Regions from separate parts of the Thalassolituus sp. UBA6592 genome, predicted to be linked through region 1. Evidence: predicted binding sites of a transcription regulator. Region 1 holds the regulator's gene; each other region holds the start of a gene.
What was found. The regulator sigma-54, encoded in region 1, starts transcription at its own class of promoters, with help from an activator protein. The targets are predictions, from matches to a motif close to TGGCACNNNNNTTGCTNT.
Positions count from the first base shown of each region.

Region 2: a site for sigma-54 is predicted at 3,276-3,293, ahead of B2Z72_RS18405 (formate/nitrite transporter family protein). Genes of this name have one in related genera too.
Region 3: a site for sigma-54 is predicted at 4,057-4,074, ahead of nifH (nitrogenase iron protein). Genes of this name have one in related genera too.
Region 4: a site for sigma-54 is predicted at 3,206-3,223, ahead of B2Z72_RS09480 (flagellar basal body rod protein FlgF). Genes of this name have one in related genera too.

Region 1 covers NZ_DJIO01000146.1:18,404-26,574, reverse strand. The annotation lists gene mgtE (magnesium transporter) at 1-474, opposite strand, end outside; gene B2Z72_RS14570 (HPr family phosphocarrier protein) at 582-851, opposite strand; gene rapZ (RNase adapter RapZ) at 851-1,714, opposite strand; gene ptsN (PTS IIA-like nitrogen regulatory protein PtsN) at 1,737-2,195, opposite strand; gene hpf (ribosome hibernation-promoting factor, HPF/YfiA family) at 2,202-2,504, opposite strand; gene B2Z72_RS14550 (RNA polymerase factor sigma-54) at 2,573-4,057, opposite strand; gene lptB (LPS export ABC transporter ATP-binding protein) at 4,209-4,934, opposite strand; gene lptA (lipopolysaccharide transport periplasmic protein LptA) at 4,931-5,536, opposite strand; gene lptC (LPS export ABC transporter periplasmic protein LptC) at 5,526-6,083, opposite strand; gene B2Z72_RS14530 (KpsF/GutQ family sugar-phosphate isomerase) at 6,083-7,057, opposite strand; gene B2Z72_RS14525 (calcium/sodium antiporter) at 7,057-8,031, opposite strand.
Region 2 covers NZ_DJIO01000184.1:5,067-13,237, reverse strand. The annotation lists gene B2Z72_RS18420 (SDR family NAD(P)-dependent oxidoreductase) at 56-817, shown strand; gene B2Z72_RS18415 (DMT family transporter) at 828-1,685, opposite strand; gene B2Z72_RS18410 (nitrate regulatory protein) at 1,810-3,087, shown strand; gene B2Z72_RS18405 (formate/nitrite transporter family protein) at 3,498-4,304, shown strand; gene B2Z72_RS18400 (bifunctional protein-serine/threonine kinase/phosphatase) at 4,425-6,161, shown strand; gene B2Z72_RS18395 (class I SAM-dependent methyltransferase) at 6,176-6,967, opposite strand; gene ruvC (crossover junction endodeoxyribonuclease RuvC) at 7,056-7,571, opposite strand; gene B2Z72_RS18385 (protease complex subunit PrcB family protein) at 7,568-7,999, opposite strand; gene clpB (ATP-dependent chaperone ClpB) at 8,171-8,171, opposite strand, start outside.
Region 3 covers NZ_DJIO01000028.1:4,749-12,919, reverse strand. The annotation lists gene B2Z72_RS02420 (hypothetical protein) at 1-420, shown strand, start outside; gene B2Z72_RS02415 (hypothetical protein) at 633-917, shown strand; gene B2Z72_RS02410 (GGDEF domain-containing protein) at 950-2,329, shown strand; gene B2Z72_RS02405 (SIR2 family protein) at 2,342-3,196, opposite strand; gene nifH (nitrogenase iron protein) at 4,204-5,076, shown strand; gene nifD (nitrogenase molybdenum-iron protein alpha chain) at 5,214-6,692, shown strand; gene nifK (nitrogenase molybdenum-iron protein subunit beta) at 6,795-8,171, shown strand, end outside.
Region 4 covers NZ_DJIO01000100.1:2,423-10,593, reverse strand. The annotation lists gene B2Z72_RS09495 (flagellar basal body P-ring protein FlgI) at 1-890, opposite strand, end outside; gene B2Z72_RS09490 (flagellar basal body L-ring protein FlgH) at 911-1,597, opposite strand; gene flgG (flagellar basal-body rod protein FlgG) at 1,609-2,394, opposite strand; gene B2Z72_RS09480 (flagellar basal body rod protein FlgF) at 2,407-3,153, opposite strand; gene B2Z72_RS09475 (flagellar hook-basal body complex protein) at 3,361-6,993, opposite strand; gene B2Z72_RS09470 (flagellar hook assembly protein FlgD) at 7,022-7,810, opposite strand; gene flgC (flagellar basal body rod protein FlgC) at 7,823-8,171, opposite strand, start outside.

The DNA.
Region 1 (8,171 bases):
CACCACATCCAGAGTGATGTCCGGACGGATGGTGATGGTGTCGGTGTTCATCAGACCACCGGCACTGTCCTCGGCATAACCCAGTACTGACTCGAGGCGATCCCGGTCCTGCTGGTCCATGGACTCCAGAACTTCCTGGGTCACACGTTCCGGCAGCGCCTGCAGCATATCGGCGACGTCATCGGTGTCGAGCTCGGAGGCGATATCGGCGACTTCTTCGGCGCTCATATCGCTCAGGAAGTGACCCTGCAGCTCTTCACTCAGATTCTGCAGTACTTCACCTTCCAGTTCCTTGTCGACCATCTCCCACAGAATCTTACGCGCCTTAGGCGGTGAGGATTCAATCAGGTGGGCAATATCAACCGGCGCCAGACCCGAGTTCAGGATACGGCGGACCTGCGTCATCGCGCCGCTCTCAAGAGCTGCGTTAAGACTGTGCAGTTTTGTCCGGGCGCGTTCGCTTTGCTCTGCCATCGTACCTTGTTCCGGGGCGGGTTATATGAACTGAGAGTGTATCCGGGTCAGACAACAGATACCATGAAACTACTCGCAAGAATGCGTGTAATTAATTGTTTTAAAACCTATTCTTCCTCGTCGAAGCGGCGGTTGATGAGATCGGTGATGGCTTCCGCCGCAGCCTCCGCATCGTTACCTTCGGCGTGCAGTTCCAGAACGGTACCTTTACTGGCGGCCAGCATCATCACCGCCATGATGCTTTTACCGTCAACCATACGCTCCGGATAGCCGACTTTTACCTGACTGGAAAAGGCCGAGGCAGTCGACACCAGTTTGGCGGCAGCCCGGGCATGCAGGCCCAGTTTATTGATAATGGTCAGCTGGGTTTTAATCATCAGGACTCCTGGTTGCTCAGCTCGCGGTGGCGGATCTGCACATTGCTGTACAGATCAGCGAATTCCTCTTTCAATCGCTCGGCGACATAAACGGATCTGTGTTGGCCACCGGTGCAGCCGATGGCGATGGTCATATAACTGCGGTTTGCCTCGATAAAGGCCGGCAGCCAGCGACGGATGAAACCGGCAATATCGTCTTTCATCAGCGCCACCTGTGGCTCGTTGCCAAGAAATTCAATCACTGGCTGTTCCAGCCCTGTGTGTGCACGCAGGCCCGGGTCCCAATAGGGATTCGGCAGGTTGCGCACATCAAAAACATAATCGGCATCGATGGGAATACCGTGTTTGAAGCCGAAGGATTCAAACAGAATGGCGATATCGTTGCTGGATTTGTCTGCGACCCGCATTTTGATCTGACTGCGCAGCTCGTGTACCGACATATTGGTAGTATCGAGGGTCAGATCCGCCAGATTGGCGATGGGGTCGAGCAGTTCTTTTTCCTGATCAATGGCTTCCGCCAGCGACAGGTGTGGGCTGGTCAGTGGGTGCTTACGCCGGGTGGAGCTGAAGCGCTGCAGCAGAACTTCTTCGCTGGCATCCAGATAGATGACATCCAGGCGGTATTCATCATTGGGCAGCTGGTGCAGGATTTCGTCGATGTTATCGAAGGCGTGAAGCAGGTTGCGGGCGTCGATACTGACGGCCACCCGGGACAGCTTTTCTTCACTTTCGGTCTGGGTGACCAGAGTCGGAAGCATGGAGATGGGCAGGTTATCTATACAATAAAAGCCCTGATCCTCGAGCACGTGCAGTGCGCTGGATTTACCTGATCCTGAACGTCCACTGATGACTACCAGGCGCATCGGTTATCTCCATATCCCTGGGTTAAGCGCTGGCGAGCGCCCGTTGATAGAGGTATTTAGCGTCCGGGGCATTGCGCAGGGCTTCCCGGTAACCCGCTTCGCTGAAGTTTCTGGCCAGCATGGCCAGTACTTTTAAATGTTCTTCGGTGGCTTCTTCCGGCACTAACAGAGCAAAAACCAGATCGACCGGTTTCTGATCGATGGCGTCGTAGTCCACAGGTTCGGCCAGGCGCAACAGAATGCCGATGGCCTGAGTGCACTGGCGCAGACGGCAATGGGGAATGGCAATGCCTTCCCCAATGCCGGTGCTGCCCAACCGCTCGCGGCTGAGCAGGCTGTCGAAAATATCGTCGGCTGAGCAGTCACTGAGCTGCTCGGCAACAAAGCCAGACAGAAACTCCAGCAGTTTTTTCTTGCTGGAGACTTCTACATTAATTAATGCGCGTTCTGGCGTAAGAATGTCGCCGATACTCAGTTCCATAAAAAATCAGCCCTGACCTTTCTGACGTGCTACCAGTTTTTCTTTGTGTTTAAGAAGCTGACGATCCAGCTTTTCTACCATCTGATCAATGGCGGCGTACATATCGTCGCCTTCTGCACTGGCGTTCAGATCTGTGCCACTGGCGTGGACGGTTGCTTCTGCTGTCATGCGCCCTTTCACCACAGTGAGAGTAACCTGACCATTGGTGATGTTGTCGAAGTGGCGGGTCAGCTTCGACATCTTGTCGTCGACATGACTCTGCAGGGCTTCGGTAATTTCTACATGGTGACCGCTGATATTGATCTTCATTTCCAGGCTCCTTGTGTGCTGGTTCTGTTTTTTACTATTTAATCAGCTTCAGGATTAAATTCAGTGTTCTAAATCAGCTGTTTACGTTCATTTGAAGGTGGAATCAACATAGCTTCACGGTACTTGGCTACGGTGCGTCGTGCAACCTGAATACCGCGTTCTCCAAGCATAGTTGCGATTTTGTTATCACTGAGTGGTTTACGGGCATTTTCTTCTGAAATCAGCTTTTTGATCATGGCGCGGATAGCAGTGGACGAGCATTCGCCGCCGCCATCTGTGCTGACATGACTGGAGAAAAAGTACTTGAGTTCAAAAATACCACGCGGGGTGTGCATGTATTTCTGTGTGGTCACACGGGAAATCGTCGATTCGTGCATGCCAACCGCTTCGGCAATATCGTGCAGCACCAGAGGTTTCATCGCTTCTTCACCTTCTTCGAAGAAGTCGATCTGATACTCAACAATTTTGGTGGCCACTTTCAGCAGGGTTTCATTGCGGCTTTGCAGACTTTTGATAAACCAGCGCGCTTCCTGCAGGTGATCACGCAGGAAAGCATTATCTGTGCTGTTGTCTGAACGACGCACCAGTGCAGCGTAATCCGCATTCACCCGCAGTTTGGGTGCGATGTCGGGGTTCAGTTCGACCCGCCATTCATCGCGCACATTACGCACGATCACATCCGGCACAACGTATTCTGCCTGTTCACCACTGACGCCGGCACCGGGTTTCGGGTTCAGTTCTTTAATCAGGCACAGTACAGATTTCAGATCATCTTCGCGCAGACGGGTCTTGCGCATCAGGGTCTGGTAATCGCGGCTGCCGAGTAATTCGATGTAGTCACTGATTACCAGCCGGGCTTCTTTCAGCCATTCGGTTTCCGGTGCCAGCTGCGCCAGTTGCAGCAACAGGCATTCACGCAGATCGCGGGCAAAAACACCGGCCGGATCAAACTGCTGCAGGCGATGCAGGACGGCCAGAACTTCTTCTTCTTCGATTTCCAGTTCCGGGTCCATGCTTTCCACCACATCTTCAATGGTGGTGTGCAGGTAACCATCGTCGTCCACGCCATCAATCAGCATGGTGGCGATTTCGCGGTCAGCGTCGGACATTGGTGTCAGGTTAAGCTGCCACTCGAGGTGATCCTGCAGATTTTCAGTGGAGGCGTGGCGGGAATCGTAATCGAAGTCGTCGTCGATGGCGTTGCTGTTGCCGGAAGAAACACCGGCTGTTGCCTGATAGGTATCGTCCCACTGGCTGTCTACCGGCAGATCGTCCGGCAGTTGTTCCTGGGACCATTGTTCGTCCAGTTCCGGAGTATCGGAATCGTCTTTGGAAGTAACTTCTGTTTTGCTCTCGGACACCTCCATAGAGGAGTGATCCGCTGTATCGTCACCCTCGTGCTCTTCCATTTCCAGCATAGGATTGGCGTCCAGTGCCTCCTGAATCTCCTGCTGGAGGTCAAGGGTAGAGAGCTGCAGCAGACGGATTGCCTGCTGTAACTGAGGGGTCATGGTCAGTTGCTGACCCATCTTTAACTGAAGAGACGCTTTCATAGAGTTCAGTACTTACCCATAGTCGGCACAATCTGTGCATTATACGCCAAGGCCGGGAACCCACAACCTGATTTGTTGGTCACTTCAGGTTGGGCCAGTCCCACTGCACAGGAGTATCCTCCTGCGTATCTGAATCCATTCGCTGCTCTGATCAGAGGCGGAAGTCCTCCCCCAGATACACTTTACGTACCTGTTCGCTGGCGAGTACTTCGTCGGCATTTCCTTCTGCAATAATGTGACCGCCACCGACGATGTAAGCTTTTTCACAGATGGCGAGGGTTTCCCGCACATTGTGGTCGGTAATCAGTACACCAATTCCGCGCGCTTTCAGCTGACGGATAATGTCCATGATGTCAGCTACGGAAATTGGGTCAACCCCGGCGAAAGGCTCATCGAGCAAAATAAAGGACGGTTCGGCGGCCAGAGCGCGGGCAATTTCCACCCGCCGGCGTTCGCCGCCGGACAGGGCCATGCCCAGACTGTCGCGGATATGCTGGATGTTGAACTCGTCGAGCAGGCCTTCCAGACGCTCCAGACGCTGTTTGCGGTTGAGGTCTTTGCGGGTTTCCAGAATGGCCAGTATGTTGTCTGACACACTGAGCTTGCGGAAGATGGAAGCTTCCTGCGGCAGATAGCCGATACCTTTGCGTGCCCGGCCATGCATTGGCAGGTGACTGATGTCTTCGCCGTCGATGGTTATCGTGCCTTTATCGGCCTGTACCAGGTTGACGATCATATAAAAGCAGGTGGTTTTACCCGCACCGTTCGGACCCAGCAGGCCGACGATCTGGCCGCTGCTGACTTCCATGGACACGTCTTTGACTACTTCACGGCCGTTGTAGCTTTTGGCCAGATGTTCTGCCTTCAGTGTTTTCATTGGCTGCTTCCGGATTGCTCAGTGCTGTTGCCGGACGGCTCCGCGTTATTGCCGGATGATTCCGCGGCGTTATCGTCTTTCTTAGGCTGGATCACCATCCGTACCCGGGAGTCTTCCGGCTTTTCTTCGCCTTCTTTAACTGTGCTGGTGCCACCGTTGGCTTTGACCGTCTCGGCATTCATATCGTAAGTCAGGCGCTGACCGCTGAACTGATCGCCACCCTGTTTCAGATTGGCGTCTCCGGTGATGATTACTTCACGCTGATCGCTCAGATATTCAATGCGCTTACCATTGGCGTAAGTGACTGGCTTACCGACATTAATCTGCTGCTGGTAACGTGCCGGTTTACCATCGGCGACGGCGCTTTTTAATACGTTGCCTTCATGCAGGATTTCCAGCCGGTCGGCTTCGATCTTAAGCGTACCCTGAGTAAGAATGACATTACCCTGATAAATCACGACACCGGTACGGCGATCCATTTCCGCCTGCTGGGAGCGGATAACCAGTTCCTGTTGTTCGTCTTCCGGCAAGGCCTGAGCCGCTGATGTCAGAATCGCCAGCAGCAGAGAGAAGGGAAGAGCGGTCAGAGACTTAAGGTTCATAACGTGAGTTAACCTCTGCATTAAAGCGGATATGTTGAGCCGGAACGTCCATGCGCATACCAACGGCCGTCATGTTGGCGCGGTCACTGGTAATGGTGACGAGCTGATCGGTTTCGGCGATGCCGGTGCTGTGGTGGTATGTCAGGCGCTCAGTGCGGATCAGCAGATTATGATTGGCTGCAGTGTCGAGCGGGCGGATTTTTACGTCATTGATCAGCTGCAGGGTTTTATCCGCATCTGTCATGGTGCCTTCAACCGCAGAGATCAGCCATTGCGAACCCTCTTCGTCGAGCACGGTAAATTCCGGCTGACTGAAATAGGTGTTGCCGATACCCGGATAGTGGCTGGAGCTGTCTGCAGTGAATTTCTGCGACTGAATACCTTCGTCGCTGTACTGGCGGCTGATCAGCTTCTCACCGTAGTAATCCGGCTCGTTATCAGCCTGATCAGCTCCGGCTGGTGTCAGTTCACTGGTGTAGCGATCTACTGCCAGCAGAGCCAGGCCGAAAAATGCCGTGATGATCAGCAGCAACCAGCGCTTACGCATCAGATCACGCCCGCTCGCAGCAGGTCGTGCATATTGATAACGCCAACGGCTTTGTCGCCTTCCTTAACCACCAGAGCGTTAATTTTGTTGTCTTCCATGAGCTTCAGGGCCTCGGCTGCCAGGGTTTTTGGCGTGGTGCTTTTACCGCCATAGGTCATAACGTCTGCCATGGTGGCGGTGTGAATATTTACACCGTTGTCGATGGCGCGACGTAAGTCACCGTCGGTGAAAATCCCCTGCATCTGGCCATCCAGCTGCACGGTTGTCATGCCCAGACCTTTGGACGTCACGACCAGCAGGGCTTCAGAGAGCGTCGTTGCTGGTTCGACGACTGGCAGTTCGGCGCCGGCGTGCATGATGTCTTCGACTTTCAGCAGCAGACGACGGCCCAGTGAACCACCTGGATGAGAGAAGGCAAAGTCTTCGGCGGTGAAGCCGCGGGCTTCGAGCAGAGCCACAGCCAGGGCATCGCCAACCACCAGAGCACAGGTGGTAGAGGAGGTTGGTGCCAGATTCAGCGGGCAGGCTTCCTGTTCAACACCAGTATCCAGATGCGCGTCAGCTGCGGTGGCCAGTGTTGATTCCGGTTTACCGGTCATGCTGATCAGGCGCGTGCCGAGGCGTTTGAACAGTGGTAGCAGGCTGGTTACTTCGCTGCTTTCACCGGAATTCGACAGCGCGATGACCACGTCTTCCGGCTGGATCATGCCCATATCACCGTGACTGGCTTCGCCCGGATGAACAAAAAATGCCGGCGTGCCGGTGCTGGCCAGAGTGGCGGCCATTTTGGTGCCGATGTGGCCGGATTTCCCCATGCCGGTAACCACCACACGGCCTTTACATTCGAGGATGAGTTTGCAGGCGATGGCGAAATCTGTGGACAGACGGTCGATCAGGTGCCCGATCGCTTCCTGCTCCAGGGTTATGGTGCGACGGGCGGATTGCAGAAAATCAAAATCAAAATTGGTAGTCATTAGCTTGCCATAAAATATAAAGACGACATGTAACCAATAAAACTGGCTGTCAGTAACAGACCGGAAAAACGGCCAAGAGTGCCGCTGCGGTAGTTCACCAGGAACATAATCACCAGCGCAACGGTCAGCACCATCATAACCGAGTAATCACGATACAGCGCCTGCGGGTCAACCTGAGTAACGGCGAGCAGGCCGGGAATCGGCATAACAGTGAGTAAATTAAACATATTCGAGCCGATCACGTTACCGATAGCAATATCGTGGTGGCCTTTCAGGGCACTGGCCACAGACGCCGCCAGCTCGGGCAGGCTGGTACCGATAGCAACGATGGTCAGGCCGATAATAAGATCGCTGACGCCAAATGCGTGGGCAATATCCGTTGCGCCCCACACCAGCAGTTTAGAAGCAATAACCAGTGCGACCAGGCCAATTACCAGTTCGATAATGGCTTTGCGCAGTGGTGTGTTTTCAATTTCTTCTGCTTCGTCTTCTTCTACAACAGACTCACCGGACTCACTGGAGCCGAGAAACATCAGATATAGGGCGGCCGCCATGGCAGTCAGCAGAATGATGGCATCGAGCAGATTCAGTTCCAGATCGGCCAGCGTCAGGCCGCCGATAATGCTCACCAGCACCAGTACCGGCAGTTCTTTCTTCAGCAGTTTTTTCTGCAGCGGAATCGGACTGATCAGGGCGGTTACCCCCAGCACCAGTGCAATATTGGTGATGTTGGAACCAATGGCATTACCGATGGCCAGGTTGCCTGCGCCGTCGATGGAAGCCATGGCAGATACGAACATCTCAGGTGCGGAGGTGCCCATGGCAACGATGGTCAGGCCAACTAATAAGGGAGACATCCCCAGTCTGCGGGCGGTCGCCGCGGCTCCGATCACAAATTTATCGGCGCTCCAGACCAGCAGGACGAGTCCGGCGATTACGGCAACAGCGGCGGTCAGCATAGGGGCAGTCAGCATGGAATTGGGCAGGTCCTGAGGGTTCAGAAATAAAGCGCGACATTGTACCGGAGGGGATTCTGTACGCAATTGCAACTTATCGTTTTGCTCAGCTGTATGAGACGTTAAACGAGGACTGTTGGTTCTGAATGAACATTCCG
Region 2 (8,171 bases), on a different contig from region 1:
AACTGATTATTCAGACCACCCGAATTTCAACAACATTATCTGACAGGAGACTTTTATGTCTGAACCCAAAATTGCATTAATCACGGGCGGCAGCCGTGGCCTTGGCGCCAATGCTGCACTGGCACTGGCTGAACGTGGTGTGGATTCCATTGTGACATACAGAAACAACCGCTCAGCGGCTGACGTCATCGTCGATAAAATCAGAGCACTGGGCGGCAAAGCCCTGGCTCTGCAACTGGATACCGGCGACAGCAGCAGTTTCAGCGATTTCAGCCGCAGCCTGCAGACCGCGTTAACGGAACACTGGCAGACTCAGGCAATTAACTATCTGGTGAACAATGCCGGTCATGGCCACTCAGCCCTGATTGGTGAAATGCGCGAAGACGACTTTGATGAGCTCTACCGTGTGCATGTGAAAGGCCCCTACTTTCTTAGCCAGACACTATTGCCGGTTATCGCCGACGGCGGTGCTGTACTCAATATCTCCAGCGGACTGGCGCGCTTCTCGTTGCCGGGCTCTTCAGCGTATGCCTGTATGAAAGGTGCAGTGGAAGTGATGAGCCGTTATCAGGCGAAGGAGCTGGCACTGCGCGGCATCCGTGTTAATACTCTTGCTCCGGGCGCGATAGCCACAGATTTTGCAGGCGGTACGGTGCGGGATAATCCGGACGCCAATGGTTTTGTGGCTTCCGTCACGGCCCTTGCCCGCGCCGGTGAAGCGGATGATATCGGTCCGGTGATTGCCTCTTTACTGAGCGACGACAATCACTGGATTACCGGCCAGCGCATTGAAGCTTCCGGCGGTATGTTCCTGTAACAAGCCGGGCTCAGGCCAACGTCAGCCAGGCGGTGGCGGCGACAATAACCGCCATCAGCGCCAGCTGCCAGCGGCTGATGCTTTCTTTAAACAGCCACACACCCCACAACGCTGCCCCCAGAATACCAATGCCGCGCTTAATGGTTTCGACAATGCCCGGGTGAATATGAGTAATAGCACCCCACTGACAACTGACAGCAACCGCAAACACAGCGACGGCCATCAGTAACAAATGCAATGGTGCAGTAAAACGTGGAAACAAACTGACTTTATGAGGACGCACTTCCAGCACTAAATAAGCGATATAGGTAAGTACAGCAGTACCGCCACTCTGATAAATACCGTGAAAGCTCAATGGCGCGGACTGCAGTGCCCATTTATCAAAGACAGCCCCAACACCCCAGCACACCGACACCAGCAGCATCAATCCAAAACCCGGACCGGCATGCGCCGGATCACGCAGCAGTTTCCATCCGCCCTGCAGCAAAAAGATAGAAACCACGATAATGACAATCGCGAAAGCCTGCGAAGCATTAATGATTTCGTCGAGCAAAAACCAGCTGAACAGTGAGGCAAACACGGGCGTCAGCGACAGCACCGGAATCAGGCGCGCAATACTGCCGCTGGCCAGCGATTTGATAAAAGAGAAACTCGCTATTGCAGCCACCACCAAAGAGACGCTGCCGGGCAACCAATAGCCCGCCTGCGGCCAGTGAGCACCGTAAACCAGCCAGGCAATGAAATATACCGGAGCGACACAACCCGCCAGCCATAAAGACAGCACCAGCGGAGGTACCGACGCGGTCAGATGTTTTCTGGCCAGATCAAACAACGACCAGGCGACCGCAGAAATCAGAGAAAAAAGCATATTCAATCCGTTAACAGTGGCAGCTGATTATGTCACGTATCCACGGAATGCTCATAAATCACTGTGTTGCCGCCAGCTGAATTGGTATCCTTATTCGATATTTCCCAGCACTGCGATGCGTCCAATGACCGAATCCTCTTTGACGACTGAAGACTTTTTACTGGCGGCCAAACAATCTGAACTCAATGGCCTGCGCCAATTGCTGATCAGCTGTGATCTGGTGACTAAAGTGGCCGGGCTGATTCATGAACTGCAGCGCGAGCGTGGTTTAAGCAACAGCTATCTGGTTTCCGGCGGCCAGCGCTTCAGCACTCAGCGGGAAGAAGAGCTGCTTGCCTGTGTTCAGGCAGAAAACGAACTGCGCGAAGCGCTGAAGCAACTCAATATCAAAGATTGCTCTCCTTCTTCTTCACGCCTGTACAGTGCCATTGCCTTTGTTCTGCACTGTTTTGAAGAGATGCCAGCCCTGCGCGCGCAGATTACGGCAAATCAGCTGCAGGCTACGGAAAACACGCAACGCTATAACCGCCTGATCGCCGGTCTGCTCAACGTTATCTTTGAAGCGGCCGATATTTCCGGTGATCCGGATATTACCCGCGCACTGGTTGCCCTGTTTAACTTTGTGCAGGGTAAAGAATACGCTGGTCAGGAACGCGCCTGGGGGGTTATCGGTTTTACTGCCGGCACCTTCACCAACGATAACCGTGAACGCCTGAAAGCCTTACAGGATGCCCAGCAACGCTGCTTTGATATCTTCAGCGACTTCACTCAAACCATTACCGCCGCACAATGGCGCCAGCTGGAAAGCAGTGAAGCCGCAGGAGAGCTGGAACGGCTGCGACAGATGATTGCCCGCTTCACCTCAGGCGATACCCTGCCCACGGCCATCAGTGAAGTATGGTATGAAGTCGCGACCAACCGCATTGATGGCATGCAGGACATAGTCAACGAACTGGCCACCAACCTGCTCGCCCTGTGTCAGGAAAAAATTGTCCAGGCGGAGGAAGATCTGCGTCTGCACAGTGAACATATGAAAGAACTGGCGACCATCGAAGAACCGCCGATGTCATCCCTGTCGATGATTTCAGACTCTGGCGATCAGCCTACGGTCAACGTCACGCCGGGGGTTAATGTCAAACTTGCCCGTTCTATTTACGAGTTAGTCCAGGGTCAGGCTGAACGCCTGCAACGTATCAGTGATGAGCTGACAGAGGCGCGTCTGGCGCTGAACGAACGCAAAACCATTGAAAAAGCCAAAGGCATTCTGATGCAGTCCCAGGGGCTGGATGAAGATCAGGCCTATAAGCAACTGCGCCAGGCAGCCATGGATAACAACAAGCGTATTCTGGATGTCGCAGAGAACGTCATCAGCGTAGCGGAGATGCTGCAACTGAAAGGCTGAACACGGCCGCAATCAGCAATCAGCAATCAGCAAAAATTGACCATCTGATCAGCTGGCCCGTTATGCAGGCGTCAATGGCAAACTCCGCACCAGCGGAGTGCATAAAATCAGCAACATCAGTCAACAAACTGGGCGCATGGCATCCCGCATCAGCAGCAAAGCCTTAAAAAACGCTGCATTCTGAAAACTGGCACACGCGTTGCTATATTCAAATCAGTGAAATGGCAGCCAAAGGCGGCTGGCTGTTAACACGACCGAAAAGGACAATGGCGTCCATCGTTATCCCTGAATAAGGGGAGAGAACGGTGGGCGTTTTTTTTTGGCCGCGATTTGACCGGTACCGCCTGGGGGATGCCGGACATAAAAAACTCGCAGATACTTTTTACAATTCGAAAAAACAGGGGCTTACCATGTCTTATTTAATGCCATCCGAATTCGCCACCAAAATGGTCGATGCCGGTGAAGAAAAAATCTTTATGTCCACCAAGGACACTCTGATCCGTGCCTTTATGGCCGGTGCGATTCTTGGCCTGGCGGCGGTATTTGCTATTACCGTTGCAATGAAAAGTGGTTCTCCGATTCTGGGCGCCTGTCTGTTCCCGGTCGGTTTTATCATGCTGTACCTGATGAAATTTGACCTGCTGACCGGTGTATTTACTCTGGTACCCCTGGCATTAATCGACAAACGTTCCGGCTGTACTGTTGGCGGCCTGCTGCGTAACTGGGGTCTGGTCTTTATCGGCAATTTTGCCGGTGCACTGACCACCGCGTTTATGGTGTCTTTTATTCTGACTTACGGTTACAACACTGACGGCGGCGCACTGGCAGCCAAAGTTGCGACCATTGGTGAGTCCCGTACTCTGGGTTACGCATCTCATGGTGTTGACGGCTGGTTCACTATTTTCATCCGCGGCATGCTGTGCAACTGGATGGTTTCTATGGGTGTTGTTGGCGCCATGATTTCTACCTCCGCTACCGGTAAAATGGCTGCGATGTGGATGCCGGTTATGCTGTTCTTCTTCATGGGCTTCGAACACTCCATCGTAAACATGTTCCTGTTCCCATTTTCTATGATCATGGGTGGTGACTTCACTTTCATGCAGTACCTGGTATGGAATGAACTGCCAACTGCACTGGGCAACCTCGCTGGTGGTTTCCTGCTGGTTGGTCTGCCACTGTATTTCACTCACGTACGTGAGAACAAAGCTGCTAAGTAATTCTTAACAGCTTCCCCGCTCCACCTCAGGAAGACGGGACCCAAATAAACAACAAAGCCCCGGTTAATGCCGGGGCTTTGTCTTATACTCGCTTTATTTCAGATGTATTCAGGGACAGCTATGCAGACTCATCTGACAGTCTCCGTCGGTCAGGCCAGCGATAAGGGCGTTAAAGCCGTTAATCAGGATTTTTACGGTGTTCTGATTCCCGAAGATCATTTGCTGGCATCGAAAGGGATTGCTATTGCACTCGCCGATGGCATCAGCAGCAGCAGTGTCAGCCAGCTGGCCAGTTCGGCCGTGGTAAAGAGTTTTCTCGATGACTATTTCTGTACCTCTGAAGCCTGGTCGGTAAAAAAATCGGCACTGCAGGTACTGCTTGCCAGTAATTCCTGGCTCTATGCGCAAAGCCGCCGCAGTGAATTCCGCTCCGATATGAACCGCGGTTACGTCTGTACCTTTTCCGGCCTGATTATCAAATCATCCACCGCACATCTGTTTCATGTTGGCGATACCCGGGTTTACCGTATACAGGGCAACCGGCTGGAACAGCTGACCACAGACCACCGCTATTATGCTTCCGCAGAAAAAAGCTATCTGACCCGCGCCATGGGCATGGAGCAGCAGCTGGATCTGGATTATCAGTCACTGACCGTACAAGCCGGTGATACCTTTATTCTCGCCACCGATGGCATTTACGAATTCGTTAATGCGCAGCGGATAACGGAAATTATTGCAAGCAATGCAACCGATCTGCAAAGCGCAGCAGAAGAAATACTGCAGGCGGCAATGGACAACGCCAGTGACGACAACCTGACCATTCAGATTATCCGTATCGACAATACGCCGGCCGCTAATACCGATGATATTCACCAACAGTTAACTGAACTCCCCTTCCCTCCGGAACTTAACCCGCGCGACGAATTTGATGGTTACCGCATCCTGCGGAAAGTGCATTCAAGCCCACGCAGTCATGTTTATGCTGCACAGGACATCGACAGCGGCGAGCAGGTTATTATCAAAACGCCATCCGGTGAACTGCGCGACAACACGGCTTATCTTGAACGTTTTTTAATGGAAGAGTGGATCGCCCGCCGCATCGACAGCGCCCACGTACTGAAACCGGTCAAAAATAAACGTAAACCGAATTACCTGTACGTTGCCACCGAATTTATTGAAGGCATCACACTTGCTCAGTGGATGCGTGATAACCCGCGCCCACAACTGGACGAGGTGCGCAATATTATTGAGCAGACCGCAGCCGGTCTGCGGGCCTTTCATCGTCTGGAAATGCTGCATCAGGACCTGAAGCCTGACAACATCATGATCGACAAAAACGGTACGGTGAAAATCATTGATTTTGGTTCGGTACGGGTGGCTGGTATTCTGGAAATCGATACGCCGGTTGAGCGCCTGGAGCTGTTGGGCACCGCGCAATATTCCGCACCTGAGTATTTTTTAGGTGTCAGCGGCACGCCGGCTTCCGACGTATTCGCGCTGGGGGTGATCACTTATCAGATGCTGACCGGCAGACTGCCTTACGGCACAGCGGTATCCAAAGCACGAACAGCAAAAGCGCAAAACCGCCTGAGCTACCCCCCCATTCACTTTATCGATGAAGCAACGGAAATTCCGCACTGGGTGGATATGGCGATTAAAAAATCGCTCACGCCCGAACCGCATAAACGCTATCAGGAACCGTCTGAGTTTATGTATGACCTCAGCCACCCGAACAAGCAGTTTCTGCGGCTGGCGAAAGAACCTCTGCTGCAGCGTAATCCGGTGCAGTTCTGGCAAGGGGTATCTTTGTTGCTGGCGATTGCTGTGGTGGTCTTGCTGTACCGGGATTTGAGTTAATTTCAGATCCGGGCTCAGGCCTTGCGCCAGGCAAGGTCCATCCCCAGCGGTGGATTAGCCTGCGCGTGCTCCAGGTCCGCACAGACATTGCCTATGTTGTAAGGCAGCTCCTTAAAATGCTCCAGTACCAGCCCGTGCTTAATCGCAGCAGTAAACAAATCCGACAGCGGGTGCTGAAACCAGTAGTTTTCTTTGGCCTGATATTTCTGCCCGGTAAAATAATCCAGGCCAGCGTCATCCCGGTAAGGTTCACGGTTAAAATAGGATGCCTGTAAATAAGAAGGCTCTCCTTCTTCGTACATATTCAGCACCGGATGAATCTCTTCCATCAGAAGCACCCCACCCGGTTTTATTAGTGATGCGCAGATACGTATAAACTCATCCAGATCCGGCATCCAGTTAATAACACCAACGGTAATCATAGCCACATCGAATTGATGCAGCCATTTCTCCGGCAATTCATAAATATTGGACTGGATGTATTCAACATCATGGTGACCAGCCAGAGCCGCCAGTTTTTCAGCCTGCGCTATAAAAGACGGGGCACCATCAATACCGAGACAGAAACCTGCGCCTTTATTTTTAACCGATAATAAGTCACGACCATTATTGCAGCAGATCTGCACCACGGATTTTCCGGCGGGTGAATAACTGTCCACCAGCGCATTAAAATCGTCGTTTAAATTATTGTAATCCAGCTGCTGCACCGCCTGTTCGAGTTGCGGGTTAACTGCCGCATGGTAAGGCGCCGCTTCATCCCATGAAGCCAGATTATTGCGGGTATAAAACTCGTCAGAATCTTCCATAATGCTTCCTGCTAAAAACACACCCAAAAGCACATCCCAAAAAACCGAACAACACAGCAAAAGAGCAAATAATGGTGAGCTCAGATAATTATCGCATACGCCCGCGCGTTACACCTTTAACGCCGGCCTTCGCCACCAGACTGGCACTGGTATGCGCATGGCAAATGGCAATGGCCAGAGCATCGGCGGCATCGGCCTGGGGTTTGCCCGGTAATTTGAGCATGTATTGCACCATATGCTGTACCTGCTCTTTATCGGCGCCACCCTTACCCACGACCGCCTGTTTGATGGTCCGCGGCGCATATTCCGCCACCGGTAAGCCATGGTTAACTGCGGCCAGAATCGCCACCCCCCGGGCCTGCCCGAGCTTTAATGCGGAGTCGGCATTTTTGCCCATAAACACCTGTTCAATGGCAAATTCCTGTGGCTGATAGGTTTCGATCAGCTCGGTAACGCCATCGAAAATTTTCTTAAGCCGCGCCGGCAGCTCGCCTTCCCCGGTACGGATACAACCACTGACGATGTACTCGGTTTTCTGGCCAATACGGCGGATCACACCGAAGCCGGTCAGTCGCGAACCCGGGTCAATACCCAGAATAATCATTGTGCCGCAGAGTCCGGATACAGCCCGGTATCATCCAGCGGTGTCAGCATGATTTCTGAACCATTTATTTCATGGCGTACCGTCACCTGCTGCCAGTCTTTCGGCAGAATGACCTGAGCACAGGGCTGAGTAATCATCTGCGCATAAACAAGGCCCGCCTGGGGTTTGGTTTCGCGGTAAATAAATTCATATTCACCACTGTCTTCCTGCTGACCGACAATCTGTACGCCGTAGCCGGTAGACGGACGATCACCAAGCGCAATGGTCAGGGTGCCGTAGCGCACACTGACACCCACTGGCGCAGCACAGTGATTCATACTGCTCATAGGCAAGGTGTTTTCCTGCACTGCCACTGTGGTACAGGCAGGCAGCGCCAGCACAGCACTGACACACAATGCCGCCCGGGCAGCCGATCGAAAGCCTGACATAAATAACTCCAACTATCGTATGTGCCGAGTATACCCCAGCCAGAAACAGGGCGTATAACCATGTATTTGATGGCGCAGATAAAAATAAACCCCGCCCGGGTTACCGGGCGGGGTTTGTTCTCTGGCCAGAGCCAGTTTCTGCGTGAGGCTTCTGCCCCTTATTATCAGGTCT
Region 3 (8,171 bases), on a different contig from region 1:
CCGCCAAAAGAAGTGCTGCGTGAAGCTGTTATTCTGGCTAATGAAAAAATCGATATGCTGATCGGTGGTCTGGACAAGATGGCCTCGGTGAGCACGCTGCTGGATAAGTACAAGGATGACTTCGCCGCAGATATGAAAGCCATGCTGTTTGTGGTTAACCTGACTGCTCCGGTACAGCTGGACGTTAATGGTGCCAGCCTGCTGCTGATCCCCCTGGTACAGGGCGTGCCATGGAACGAATCCATGGAAGAGCTGGCAATGGAAAAAAGCGACTTTAAAGGTCAGAAACCTGGTGAAAAGCTGCAGACTATGTTTGCTGAGCTGAAAGGCTACAAGCCGAAGAAATATCCGTTGGTGGCGCTGGAAGAAGCATTAGCCATGACAAATAATGCGGTACGGGAAGTTCACGGAGCCGTGTAATATCTGCCCGTGAGCGGCCGTGTGCTGCCGACCCCTCTCTGTCGGCAGTACACGGAACTTTCTTACGACCAGTACGGCAGTAAGGCCATTAAAGCCAGCGGTTGGCAGTTAATAGTTGCTGCTTATAGTGCTGGTTGGCGGTAAGCGGGTAAAAATGTTTTCAGCTGCTAGACTTTCCTGATGGAATTTATAAACCGTCATCAGGAGATGCAATGTCCGGCAGACTGATACTGATTACAGCCAGCTGGCTATTCTGTCTCGCTGTCAGCCGTTCTCCCCTTCTTTATGCAGATTCCCTTGCATCTGTAAGCGTCAGCCCCCCGGTCGTTGTCACACTTTATTCTTATCATGCGCATATACCATGGAATCGTTCCTTCAATAAGGGGCTGACTCAGGGATTGGCAAAACGTAATAAAAAATACTTTTTTATGATGAATATCTGGATGCTGGCCGATTTTCCTCATCCGGATACTATCAGGCTTTTTATCAATATCTGACCAGTAAGTATGCCGGTCAGGCCCCGGATATTTTGCTGACCGACAGCGAACCTGCACAGGCGTTTCTGTTGCGGTATCCGGATCTGTTCCCGGGGGCGCAGCGCATCGTATTTCAGACGGATGAAAGCCTCTCTGACATTTCATCATCCGCCGATGGCAGCTGGAACATCAATATCGTTAATAATTACAGTAAATCGGTTGAGCATATGATGCGTTTAATGCAACCCGATAATGTTTATGTGATTGGTGATACCAAAGAACCGGCCGGTGCCAAGCGCCTGAACGCTTTCCGCCAGCTGGTTTCGCTCAGGAAGGATGACAGCAGCTATAATAAAGCGAAGATGCACTATCTGATTAATCTGCCACTGGAGCAGCTTAAGATTATTGTCAGCCAGCTGCCTCAGAACAGCGTCATTTACTATCTGCTGATGTTCAGTGACATGGAAGGGAATAATATGACGCCGTATCAGATCGCCGAGGTTCTTGCCCGTCACGCTAATGGTCCGATATTTACCCACTGGCAGTCGCTTATGGGCAGCGGTGTGCTGGGTGGCTATCAGATATCGTCAGAGCGGGTGGGGGCGATGGCTGCAGGATCAGTGCTCGATTTTCTGCAGGGCGGCGAACTTAAGATTAACACGGATCAGGCTTTTAATGATTACTACGACTGGCAGCAGCTGAAGCGCTGGGATATTGATGAAAGCCGCCTGCCGGCGGGCAGCACAATCAGCGGTCGTCCGGTCAGTATTGTGGACCGCTACCAGGTTTCATTTATCATCGCTGCTCTGATCGGTGTGTTTCTGCTGCTTTTCTCCTTTCTGATCTACCGTAATCTGTTAATTCACAATATCCGTAAGCACAGCATGCTGCTGGCTAATACGGATAGCCTGACCGGTTTAAATAACCGGCGTGTGATACTGCCATTGATCAATAAAGAAATAGCGCGCTGCAATCGCTTTCACAACAGTGCCTGTCTGTTAATGGCGGACGTCGATCATTTTAAATCCGTGAACGATGATTATGGCCACCTGACTGGCGATAAAGTGTTGATTGACATTGCACAGGTTCTGCAGGAGTCGCTGCGTGCAGCAGATACCATTGCCCGCTGGGGTGGGGAGGAGTTTATTATCCTGACCCCAAATACCGATGCGGAAAGCGGCAGGGAAGTCGCTGAAAAACTGCGCGTTGGCATCGAGCAGATTCAGCATCCTCATGGTAAGTGGGTGACCATCAGCTTTGGTGTTGCCGCTTATGCTGAAGGGGAGAGTTTTAACAGCTGGGTGAATCGCGCTGACTCTGCGCTGTATCAGGCCAAGAAAAATGGCAGGAACCGGGTAGTCGTCGCCAGTGATGAACAACTGACTCTGATGAAGGGAATTCCGGATCCTGCCATAAACTCTGAAGACAGATAATCTTCTGTCTGATCAGACTGCTTCTGCTGCCAGACTTTCTTCCATCAGATCCTGCCAGCTGGCATCAACGATGGTCAGATTTTTCTTTTTACAATAACGGATTTCTTTGTCGGTCGGATCGGGTAACAGTACCCAGCCCGCCGGACTGCCAGCGGCATAAATAATATCGCTCAGCACCATGCGTTCGGTATCACGCAGCATACGCAGACCGCAGAACAGGTACTGTTTACCTTTGCGGTATTCCTTCAGAAAGCCGGGAATGGCAAAACCGCCCATCAGCTCTGTAATGTAATCCACGTAGTCCGCATCAGAAGCAATGTAGTTCGCTTCCGGTTTAGGGGAACCAACCGGTTTGAATAACACGGGCAGAGATGTATCGACGTTCTGCTGGGTTATTTCACGATATTCACCGCTGTAATACTGATATATCCGGAAACGGAAGTCGGTACCCGCAATGCGTGCGACACCAACAATCAGTGTATGTGGACGATCAGAATAGAAATCCTGTAGCTGGGTGTCACGATTGATATCGATGACATAAGGAAGGTTCATGCCGGCGATCCATTGATGGAACGCTGATGAGGTCCACTGCTTTTCACCATAAGTCGTATTCAGGAAGCGCTCGATGAATTTACGTCCCTTTTTGTTCTCCAGGTTCATTGCTGCACGAGGGAATTCATACATCAGACGGGGAGCCATTGGCTTACCATCGTTCATCGCCAGAATCAGGCTGTCGCTGTCTGCCGGAATCGGGGCACCGGACGCTTTATCCGTAACACCGCTGAGGGTGTCTGCTCCCAGGTAAGGAACGATCTGTCCACTGCGGATTCCTTCTTTCAGTGTGTCCAACAGTTCTGCACTGCCCATAATGAGTACCTCTCTGCATAGCTTAATTGTTGTAGGCATGTCGTAAGCATGTTGTAAGAAGAGTTACCTTCAAGAACCAAGCCAGCTATTCACTGCTCATTTGTGCTGTAAGCGTCTCCTTACTGTGTGTCGCAAATACCACACACCCCGACTTAAACTGATGAAATATCGATATTTTTTAAAATACCAGAGTAATCGAGTTGGATAGTTCAATTGCCGCGCTCATTCTTCCGGGACTGAAGCAGAAGGCACATAACAGGTGTTTTGTCGTATTTACTGCAATCTTAATCCGCCTCATTGTACAGAGGGTGCTGTTGATTTCAGGAAAAGCAGGCTGCGTCTTGTGTTCAGTTGTTAAATGGCTTTAGTGGCCATTATTTTCTATGGTTTCCTGTAAGAACTATCTCTTTATTATGTATTCCTGCCTTATTTATTTCTGCGGTAATTCTTCCGGATTTAATTACCCCCTCTTAAGTATGCTTATTCAGCTGTTCATTTATCAGCGCGAGTGAGTGTCAGTCAGATACGCCATCCGGCAATATGAAGGTTTTACTGAGAATGCACAGCCGAGTATTTTGTTGAAGATCTGCCTGGCACGGTACTTATTGATCGATGTTGCTCTGGCAGAAAAAAAATGATCTGAAGAGACTGCGTAACGATAAAAGAGAGGCTTATATTTTCGTCTGGCGCTGTCATAGCAAACCGACACAAACAACGACACAAACAACGACAATGCCCCGCGTTTTGTTGTTGGTAGTAAGACATATCCCCCTTCTTTGTAGGGTAAGAAACCCTACACTTTCTCAGTGTAAAAAACAAAAACCTATATAAAACAGCAAGTTAAACATCGATCTGGCGGCTGGCATAAGGCGTGCAGAAGCTGGTGTGTGATGCGGACAAATGTGCTCCCCGTTCAGATGTCTGCCTTCCGCTGCCTCTGGTAGCAACGTTTGTTGAAAGATCAGAGGCAAAGGTCCTCGCCTGGAAAAATTATAGGAGATACAACTATGGCTATGCGTCAATGCGCCATTTATGGCAAAGGCGGTATCGGTAAGTCCACTACCACCCAGAACCTGGTTGCTGCTCTGGCAGAATCCGGTAAAAAAGTAATGATCGTGGGTTGTGACCCAAAAGCAGACTCAACCCGTCTGATCCTGCACTCAAAAGCTCAGAACACCATCATGGAAATGGCTGCTGAAGCCGGCACCGTGGAAGATCTGGAACTGGAAGATGTACTGAAAGCCGGTTACGGCGATATCCGTTGTGTTGAATCCGGTGGTCCAGAGCCAGGCGTAGGTTGCGCTGGTCGTGGTGTTATCACCGCCATTAACTTCCTGGAAGAAGAAGGCGCATACGAAGACGATCTGGATTTCGTATTCTACGACGTACTGGGTGACGTTGTGTGTGGTGGTTTCGCGATGCCTATCCGTGAAAACAAAGCACAGGAAATTTACATCGTATGTTCCGGTGAAATGATGGCTATGTACGCAGCCAACAACATTTCCAAAGGTATTGTGAAATACGCAAACTCCGGCGGTGTTCGTCTGGCGGGTCTGATCTGTAACTCTCGTAACACTGACCGTGAAGACGAGCTGATCATGGCTCTGGCTGCCAAACTGGGCACTCAGATGATCCACTTCGTTCCACGTGACAACGTGGTACAGCGTGCAGAAATCCGTCGTATGACAGTAATCGAATACGATCCTTCTGCTAACCAGGCTGACGAATACCGTCAACTGGCTTCAAAAATTGTTGCCAACGAAAAGTTTGTGATTCCAACGCCTATCACTATGGATGAGCTGGAAGAGCTGCTGATGGAATTCGGCATCATGGACGAAGAAGACATGAGCATTGTAGGTAAAACTGCAGCTGAAGAATAAGCCTGGCTTATTCGCTTGGCAGGCATCAGTGCTCTGCACTGATTCCTGTTGATCGGGATGGCGCAGATTAGCGCCATCGGAACCCGGGATGAATATTCATCCGGTCTGTTACCCGTTAATAATTAAGGAGGCCCATCATGGCCATGTCACGTGATGAAGTTGAATCTTTGATTCAGGAAGTGCTTGAGGTTTACCCTGAAAAAGCTCAGAAAAACCGCGCCAAGCACCTGACGCCAAACGATCCTGAACTGGAACAATCCAAGAAGTGTATTACTTCTAACAAAAAATCCCTGCCGGGTGTAATGACCATCCGTGGTTGTGCATACGCAGGTTCTAAAGGTGTGGTATGGGGTCCTATTAAGGACATGATCCATATTTCACACGGTCCTGTAGGTTGCGGCCAATACAGCCGTGCCGGTCGTCGTAACTATTACATTGGTACCACAGGTGTGAACACCTTCGTTACCATGAACTTTACGTCTGACTTCCAGGAAAAAGACATCGTATTCGGTGGTGATAAAAAACTCGCCAAACTGATCGACGAAATCGAAACTCTGTTCCCGCTGAATAAAGGTATTTCTATTCAGTCCGAGTGTCCGATTGGTCTGATCGGTGATGACATCGAAGCCGTTGCCAAACAGAAAGGTGCTGAGCACAGCAAAACTATTGTGCCTGTACGCTGTGAAGGTTTCCGCGGTGTTTCTCAGTCTCTGGGTCACCACATTGCCAACGATGCGGTACGTGACTGGACTCTGGGCGCCCGTGACGATGACAACAGCTTCGAAACAACGCCTTATGACGTAGCCATCATTGGTGACTACAACATCGGTGGTGACGCATGGTCTTCCCGTATCCTGCTGGAAGAAATGGGTCTGCGTGTTGTTGCACAGTGGTCTGGTGACGGTTCTATTGCTGAAATGGAACTGACGCCAAAAGTGAAACTGAACCTGGTTCACTGCTACCGCTCTATGAACTACATTTCCCGTCACATGGAAGAGAAGTACAAAATTCCATGGATGGAATACAACTTCTTTGGTCCAACCAAGACCATCGAATCCCTGCGCAAAATTGCTGCACAGTTTGACGAATCTATTCAACAGAAATGTGAAGAAGTTATTGCCAAATATCAGCCAGAGTGGGAAGCGGTTGTTGCTAAATACCGTCCTCGTCTGGAAGGCAAACGCGTCATGCTGTACATCGGTGGTCTGCGTCCACGCCACGTAATCGGCGCTTATGAAGACCTGGGTATGGAAGTGGTTGGTACCGGTTATGAATTCGGTCACAACGATGACTATGACCGTACTCTGAAAGAAATGGGTGATTCTACTCTGCTGTATGACGATGTGACTGGCTACGAATTCGAAGAATTCGTTAAGAAAGTTAAGCCAGATCTGATCGGCTCCGGCATTAAAGAGAAATACATCTTCCAGAAAATGGGTGTGCCTTTCCGTCAAATGCACTCCTGGGATTATTCCGGTCCTTACCATGGCTTTGATGGCTTCGCTATCTTCGCCAAAGATATGGATATGACCCTGAACAATCCATGCTGGAAAGTACTGACTGCACCGTGGAAAAAAGCAGCAGCGGAAGCTGATGCCGTGGCAGCTTCTGCCTGATCCCTGGTGTTGAAGGTTAGCGGGTACGCATAACGCGTATCCGTTTAAAAAATCCCATTTACCCGCCAGACCACAGATTCGTGGCGCGGGAGGAGGACTATCATGAGTCAGCAAGTTGATAACATCAAGCCAAGCTATCCCCTGTTCCGTGAAGACGAATACAAAGATATGCTGGCTAAGAAAAAAGCCGATTTCGAAGAAGCACACCCGCAGGACAAAATTGATGAAACATTCCTGTGGACCACTTCTGAAGAATACAAAGAACTGAACTTCCAGCGTGAAGCTCTGACCGTTAACCCAGCCAAAGCCTGCCAGCCTCTCGGTGCGGTACTGTGCTCCCTGGGTTTCGAAAAAACCATGCCATACGTGCACGGTTCACAGGGCTGTGTTGCTTACTTCCGTACTTACTTCAACCGTCACTTCAAAGAGCCGATCGCCTGTGTATCCGACTCTATGACTGAAGACGCTGCGGTATTCGGTGGTCAGCAGAACATGAAAGACGGTCTGGAAAACTGTAAAGCCATTTACAAGCCAGACATGATCGCTGTGTCTACTACCTGTATGGCCGAAGTTATTGGTGACGACCTTAACGCCTTCATCAACAACTCCAAAAAAGAAGGTCATGTACCTGAAGAGTTCCCGACTCCGTTCGCTCACACTCCAAGCTTTGTTGGCAGCCACGTAACTGGCTGGGACAACATGTTTGAAGGTATTGCGCGCTACTTCACTCTGAACCACATGGAAGACAAAGAAGTAGGTAAGAGCGGCAAACTTAACCTGGTTCCTGGCTTTGAAACCTACCTGGGCAACTACCGCGTAATCAAACGCATGATGAAAGAAATGGACGTTGATTTCACCATGCTGTCTGATCCGGAAGAAGTTCTGGATACTCCGGCTGACGGTCAGTTCCGCATGTACGCAGGCGGTACTACTCAGGATGAAGTGAAAGAAGCGCCAAACGCTCTGAACACTATCATGCTGCAACCGAACCAGCTGGTTAAAACCACCAAGTTCGTTAAAAACACCTGGAACCACGCGGTACCGGATCTGAAAATTCCTATGGGTCTGAGCTGGACTGATGAATTCCTGATGAAAGTCAGCGAAATCACCGGCAAGCCAATCGCCGCAAGTCTGGAAAAAGAACGTGGTCGTCTGGTTGACATGATGACTGACTCCCACACCTGGCTGCATGGTAAAAAATTCGCTCTGTGGGGCGATCCTGACTATGTAGAAGGTATGGTTAAGTTCCTGCTCGAACTGGGCTGCGAGCCAACTCACATCCTGTGCAACAACGCTAACAAGCGTTGGAAGAAAATGATGGATGCGATGCTGGCTGAATACCCACAAGGTGCAGACTGTGAAGTTCACATCGGTAAAGACCTGTGGCACATGCGTTCCCTGGTATTCACCAACAAGCCGGACTTCATGATCGGTAATTCTTACGGCAAATTCATTCAGCGTGACACCCTTTACAAAGGT
Region 4 (8,171 bases), on a different contig from region 1:
ACCTGAAAGTCCTCGGTAATCGTCACCACCAGATTACCGTGAGTGACTGCCACCGGTTCGATCATGACGTTCTGCCCCATTACAATCGTGCCGGTACGTGAATTAATAATAACTTTGGCACGTTCCTTACCGGTTACGACTTCCATATTCTCAATCAGAGAAAGATAGCTGACACGCTGACTGGTATCACGTGGCGCACTGACGCGCACCGACGTTGCATCCAGCGCTTCGGCTGTTCCAGGTCCCATGGTACCGTTGATCTGATCGACCATAGCTTTCGCAGTCGTAAAATCCGGACGATCAAGATTAAAAATAAGGCTGTCACCCCGGGCAAAGTTGGTTGGCACCGTACGCTCCACCGTAGCCCCATTAGGAATACGGCCAACGCTTGGAACATTTACAGTGATGCTAGAGCCATCATTACCGTCAGCACCAAAACCACCGACCACCAGGTTTCCCTGACCAACAGCGTAAACATTTCCGTCCGCGCCTTTTAACGGTGTGAATAACAGCGAACCACCACGCAGACTTTTGGCATTACCGATGGATGAAACAGTGATGTCGACTTTCTGACCCGGTTTTGAAAACGGTGGTAATTCAGCAGTAACGGATACCGCTGCCACGTTTTTTAATTTCGGGTCTTCGCCGGCGGGAATCGTAATACCAAATTCACTCATCATGTTGCGGAAGGTCTGATTGGTAAACGGCGCTTTATCACCGGTACCATCCAGACCAACCACCAGACCATAACCGATCAGCTGGTTGGTACGCACACCGGAAATACTGCTGATGTCTTTGATACGTTCAGCATTGACCGTTGCAGAAAACAGCGTGAGCAGACTCAGCAAAGCGCTAAGTACAACATAACCAGCCGTCATTGATTTCTTCATGATCTGCTCCTGCCCGGGGATTACATCGGCCACCAGGGTGAATTAATAATGCGGTCAAACCAACCCTGCTTGGTGGAGTTATTCAGATTTCCACGACCACCAAATGAAATCCGGGCATCTGCAACCTTGCTGGATGACACCGTATTATCCGGCGTAATGTCCTGTGGACGAATCAATCCGGTAATGCGGATGTATTCATCCCCTTCACTCAGCGTCAGCCATTTTTCGCCACGGATACGTAAGATGCCGTTAGGCAGAATTTCTGCCACCGATACACTGATCTGACCACTCAGACTATTGGAACGGTCAGCCTCACCCTTGCCCGAAAACTGGCGGTCCGCATTGGTGTCTACACCAAAGCCAATATTCTTCCAGCCAGGTACCATGCCCATCATGCTGTTCACTTCACTGGTGGAAGCGGAAGACTTGTCTGCTGTTGTTTCCGCCGACTTTGACGACTGATACTGCTCGTCAAAAATCACCGTAATAATGTCACCGGAACGGCGCGCCTGCTGGTCAGTGAACAGGCCCATACTGTAGCTTGCCTGAAACAGCGAACCATCGACAGTGGGTGGCGGCTGAAGACTTTGTGCTGACACCGGCGAATAGGCAGGATCGTCAGGATATACATCTTTTTCCAGTGGCACTGAGGTACAGGCAGAAAGCCCGAGCACCATAACCAATAAACAAAACGATGTGCGTAACATAAGCCCGCCTCCTATACGTTCTGCGTCAGGAATTGCAGCATGCCATCTGCGGCTGACACGACCTTGGAGTTCATTTCATAAGCGCGTTGCACGGTGATCATTTTCACCAGCTCTTCCACCACTTCCACGTTGGAGTTTTCCAGTGCGCCTTGCTCTAAGGTACCAAAGCCATCTTCACTGGGAACACCAACCACCGGCGCACCACTGGCCGCTGTTTCCTGGAACAGGTTTCCGCCGGTGGCCATCAGACCTGCAGGGTTAATAAAGTCGGCCGTTTCAATCTGCCCCAGTTCCTGCGGTGTCGGATCACCAAACATGGTGGCCTGAACAATACCATCTTTAGAAATCGTCAAATTGTTAGTCTGTTCCGGAATGGTTATCTGTGGCTCGAGAGGATAGCCGTTCACGTTAACTACCACGCCTTCGTTATTAATATGGAAGGTGCCGTCACGGGTGTAATTAATGGTGCCGTCCGGCATAGTAATCTGAAAAAAACCGCGTCCGTTAATGGCCATATCCAGCGGCTGATCTGTTAATTCCAGTGATCCCGTGGTGAATATTTTTTGGGTGCCTGCAGTGCGCACACCAGTACCCAACTGCAGACCAGACGGTAAACGGGTATCAGCCGATGAATTAGCACCTGGCTGGCGCTGAACCTGATACAACAGATCTTCAAACACAGCCCGGTCTTTTTTAAAGCCGGTGGTAGAGACGTTGGCCAGGTTATTCGACACTGTCGTTAAAGCAAGGTCCTGTGCTTCCAGTCCGGTTTTACTGACCCAGAGTGCTGGCATCATAATAAATACTCCTTACTGTGCAGACAGCAGTTGTGTGGTGGTGGCGGCATTTTCATCCACCCGTTTCATCAGCTTGACCTGCATTTCATACTGACGGTTAAGTGCGATCAGTCCGGTTAATTCGCTGACCGCATTGACGTTACTGCCTTCAACAAAACCGTTAATTAACGATACCTGAGGTTCAGCGACGGCAGGTCCTTGATTCGGATCACGGAAACGGAACAGGCCATCTTCGCCTTTTTCCAGATCCTGTGGATCCGGGTTAACCAGTTTCAGCTGTACCGGTTCAGCAATGCCAGCAGGTACATCGCCGGTCGGCTGAATGGAAACAATACCGGCACGGCTGATATCAATTTTTTCGAATTCGGGTAATACCACCGGACCACCGTCACCGATCAGCTGCAGACCGGAGGCATTCATCAGGCGTCCATCCGGCGCCACACTGAGTTCGCCAGCACGGGTATAAGCTTCCTGTCCATCCGGACCAACCACAGCAAACCAGCCTTCACCGGCAATCGCCACGTCCATATCGCGTCCGGTTTCCATTAATGGTCCTTCGCGCAGATCACTGGCCGGACGTTCGGTCATGGCATAGGCGCGGGTCGGATAATAGTCGCCGTAAACGCCCATGGAACGGCTTTGGGTGTAGTCGGAACGGAAGCCCGGTGTGCTGGCATTGGCCAGGTTATTGGATAGTGCAGCCTGGCCCAGCGTATTCTGCTTTGCCCCGGACATTGAGATGTATAACGCTCTGTCCATCGTTGGAACCCCATAATCATCAACGGCGGAATTCCGCCTCGTTGACTGTAGGATTGCATGGCCTGTGCCAAGTAATGAATTATCTTGTTTTTCAACAAGTTAAAGAGAAATCCGGAAAAAAAGAGAGAATAAATGAGGAAAAAGCGGCAGCCGCTTCCCGCTGAAAGGGAAGAGACTTGCCGCTGACGGTAAGGTAAAGATCAGACGTCAGATATTCAGAATGGTCTGGGTTACCTGGTCGGTTGTTTCAATGGTTTTGGCACTGGCCTGGAAGTTACGCTGAGCAATAATCAGCCCCACCAGCTGCTCGGACAGATCGACGTTGGAATCCTCCAGTGCTGCCGACTGAATCTGACCAAACGATGCCGTACGGGGTGACCCGATAGTTGGCGTACCGGACTCGAAAGACTCTGCCCAGGCTGTATCACCTAATGGCGTCAGGCCTTCGTCATTACGGAAGTTGGCCAATGCCACCTGCCCAAGAACCTCTGCCTGACCGTTGGTAAAGCGGGCAAAGATAATACCGTCCTGGTCAATTTCCAGCCCGGTCAGACGACCGGTGGCATAACCGTTCTGGTTCTGATCGTTCACATCGAACTCGCCGGCATGCTGGGTTGAGCCATCCAGATTAATCTGGAAGTTGGAATTATTTGGCGGCTCAGACAGCGGCAGACCACCTTCCAGTACGTTCACAGAAGACAGAGCGCCGGTCGGATTACCACGGGCATCCAGTGGGTCCCAGTTAGTGACGTAAATATCACCGGTAGCAATCGGATCAAATGAACCATCCTGATTAAAGAACAGCTCATAGCGCGCAGCCGTTGGCTCCAGGTTCTGTGGGAATGGCAGCGTCGGATCCGGATCGCCAACGTCGTTGCCGTCGATCTGAACGTACATGGCCCAGATATTTTCCTCATTCGGACGGTTCGGATCGCGTGGCTCTTTAACAAAATACTGAGTCATGATGTGGGAGTTACCCAGACTGTCGTAAATCGTCATCGAGGTTGCGTGGTTGTAGGTATCCTGATCGTCCGGATCGAAGGCATTCAGTGTGTACGGGGTAAATTCATCTTCTGTCAGCGCACCAAACAGACCAGAAATCGCCGGGCTTGGCTGGCTCAGGGTGTAATCTTCATTAAGAATAAAGGTTACGACACCACCGACAGCAGCCGCTTCTGCCGCACTGGAAGAACCGCCCAGAACCACAGGTCCTGTGCCGTCAGCGCCCTGTACTACCAGTGAATCCGTTACCACCGGGCTGCTGATTGCCAGCTTGATATCACGGCCGATTTCGTTGGTAACCACCAGATCGCCAGCGGAATTAATGGACGCCTCAAAACCTGGCAGCGTGGTGCTGCGCAGCGAGTTAATCTCGTCGGCCAGATCCGCCAGAGATGTGGACTCAAGATCCTGACCGTTCAGCTGCAGGCGCATATTATTGCCAGGGCTGTTATAGCTCGATAGCGGAATTGTCATAGTGGTCAGCGCCGATGCTGTAACGCCCGGCTGCTGGTTAAACAGCGCAACAACTTCGTTGGCTTCTGCATTTTCCGGAATAATAATTTCGGTTTCTTCACCTTCCGGGTTGGTCAGCACCACGCTCTGTTCCGGGTACTGGTTGTTCACGCCACGGATACCTGTGGTCAGCAGAGTACCGTCGGTTGGATCCGCCTGCAGCAATGCATAAAGTTCTGCTTCGGTAATATCAGGACCCGATGCCGTAACGTTGGAAATACTGATAATGGACGCTTCACCTTCCTCGGTGGCACGCAATTCCAGCTGGTATTGTGGTGGTGTTGTTCTTGGCTCAACTTCCACAGCCATTGCACGCACACCAATGTAACCATCCGCATCCTGGCTGTTAAGTTGGCGGTTAATGGACGCTGCCAGCTGCTGTACAGAACGGAATTCCTCATCCAGCGAGATCAGTACAGAACCGCTGCGATTATCGCTGTCTGGTGCCGGCACGGTCAGGTTGATACGGAAGCTGTTGGAGCGGTCAATGTTATCCTGGCCGGTGACCACGAACATGCTGTCAAAGCCCAGCGCAGCAACTGCCTGAGGTTCAGCAATGGTCGGTGTAATGGAAATGCCTTCGCCAGCACCCACATTATTGTTGGTAAATACCAGCTGTCCGCCCACCGCATCCACGGTGACTTTGCCAGCAATACCACTGGCACCGATGTAGATATCAATCTGCTGTTGAATAGCAACGGCCAGATCATCCAGCGACGCATAGTTAGCCGGTGGTATGGTAATGGTGAACGGACCACCACCCTGGCCTGTGGTACTGGTCACTTCCAGCTGGAATTCATTGTTGGCCTGTACCGGCTCAGTACCACCGTCAAAGCGGTTACCCAGCAGGAAGCCGAGGTTATCCAATGAGTAGTTGATGGACGACACGGAGTTATCGGCAATCTGTAAATAGTCACCCTGAGTTGCCGGTGGCTGTACCTGGAATTCCACCAGACCGGCATTATTCACGGCCAGAACTTCTTCGTTACCGGCACCGGCGGTGGCAGTAATCTGGGTATTAATCTGCGCGACCAGATCGGCAATGCTCAGCGTGCCATAGCCAGACCCCGGAGGCGCCCCCTGCCAGGCTGCTTCGGACAGATTAATCGGATAAGTGGCGCCGGTTTCGGTGGCAATAGTGAAAGCCAGCACGTTACCGGTACCTGTGCTGATATCCAGAGCACCATACAGATTGGTTGCCGTCAGCTGGGCGTATGTACCCGGATCACTGGAGACAATATTCAGCGGTGGCGTTGCCGTGGTACGGGTTGTGGTCGAGGTTCCCGGAACACTGGTGAAGTCCGCGGTTAACGCAGTAGAACCAATAAACAGGCGGGAACCCTGAGTACCTGCAGTCACCGCCCCGGCGGCGCCAAACAAGGCATCCCATGTGGCTGTGTTAGCGACAGTAAAACTGGAACCATCGGTGGCGGCATAACCGGCGCGCTCCACTACCAACTGACCGGCACCACCAATGGACGCAGTCAGCTGTTGTGAGCCCAGAGTAGAATCAAACGCCTGTTGAATGGCGGTAATCACCTGCGCCGGGGTTGAACCCGCCGGAATCACTGGCATGGTGATGGTCTGCAGACCGTTGCCGTCGCCAAGATCCACATCGATGGTTTCAGTGCCTGCGGTACCTGCCGTACCAACATCCGCCACCGTGAAGCCAGCACCACCAGCAAAACCGAGTTGTGCCGGAATCCCAGCCGTCGTCGGTTGGCCAACGGCCGACAGTACGGTGGTGGTGGAATTCAGGATACCTGAATCAGCGGCACCCACGACCAAACCATTAGACACCAGCTGCAGCCCCTGTTCCTGCAGCACCAGCTGACTGGCGTCCAGGTTCAGGATAGAGCTGACCATATTGGTCAAGCGTGGTGGCTGGTTGGAGACCTGAATCTGTAAGTCGTCCAGCACGCCATTTACCACACCATTGCCATTAGCCGCGTAGCCCTGTAATCGGGAACCATTATTGGCCACGACATAGCCGTCTTTATCCAGCGAGAACATCCCGGCCCGGGTGTAAGACACCGAACCGTTGTCATCCAGAATAAAATAGCCGTTACCGTCAATTGCCATATCCAGCGCACGTTCAGTACCACTGATATTACCCTGACTGAATTTCTGGCTGACATCATCCACCATCACACCACTGCCAACCGGTTTAGAACCGGTACCCAGCAGGGTGGTGGTGTAAACGTCAGAAAACTCTGTACGTGATTCTTTAAAGCCAACTGTACTGGCGTTGGCGATGTTGTTACCGGTCACCTCAAGATCAGTTGAGGCCGCACGGATACCACTTAACCCAATATTAAAAGCCATGTTCTGTTACTCCGTTGCCCGACCGGGACTACTCATCCAAAATCTGTTTAATTTCACTGAGAGATGCTGTCTGGCCACCGGCCAGGTTGAGGGTGACGCTGCCATTGTTCATGGTCACGCTGTCCACCGTTGAGCTCATTTGCATACCCAGTTCTTCTGACTGACCACCCACCATGCCACTGACGCGGAATACGTACTCACCCGGTGGGTAAGGAACCGGAATCGGATTACCGTAATCGTCCAGTACCTGTTCGCCGTCCTCGTTGACGTAATATTCCTGGCGGTTCAGGCTATCCATATCAATGTCCTGAATCTTGCCGTCGACCATCAGGTTGAGACCATCCCAGCGAACCGACATAGGTCCGGAAATATGGTTACCCAAAGAGAACTGCTCCAGCACCTGGCCGTTCTCATCTTCGATGGTTAATTTGATATCCGCCGCACTCTGCTGCAGCTCGGTGTAACCACTGACCACCCCATTGCCCAGCAACAGGCCAGTATCGTTACCTGCAACAATGACCGACTGACCCACCAGACTGGAGGCCTGCAACGCCGAGGTCGAAGAGAAATTCGACATCATGGTTTCTGCTGTGGTGTTGAGCTTGTCAATTCCCTCAACTGAGGAGAACTGCGCCAGCTGAGCAACGAATGCCTGGTTGTCAGTTGGTTCCAGCGGATTCTGGTTATTCAGCTGTGCAACCATCAGCTCAAGAAACGCATCACGGCCCAGTTCGTTGTCTTTTGGCTCAGTGGTTTTTTCCGGCGTACGGTACTGATCCAGAATTGCACCGTTGTTACTGACTTCATTAATTGACATGGCCGGCCTCCCTTACTGTCCCAGAGTCAGCGTACGCTGCATCATCTGTTTTGCGGTCTTCAGCACTTCAACGTTCATCTGGTAGCTGCGTGATGACGACATCATGTCGGTCATCTCTTCCACGATATTCACGTTGGGGTAGTAAACGTAGCCGTCTTCATTCGCCATCGGATGATCCGGCTGGAAGCGCGCTTTCAGCGGCGCGTCTTTTTCCACAATACCGTCCACCTGAACACCAGCACCGATACCGTTCTCCACGGTTTCAAACTGATTTTTAGCATTCACTTCCATAAAGGTTTTCTCCATCACAGAGAACCATGGCTTGCGTGCGCGGTAGGTCTCATCAATGGAACTGGAAGCG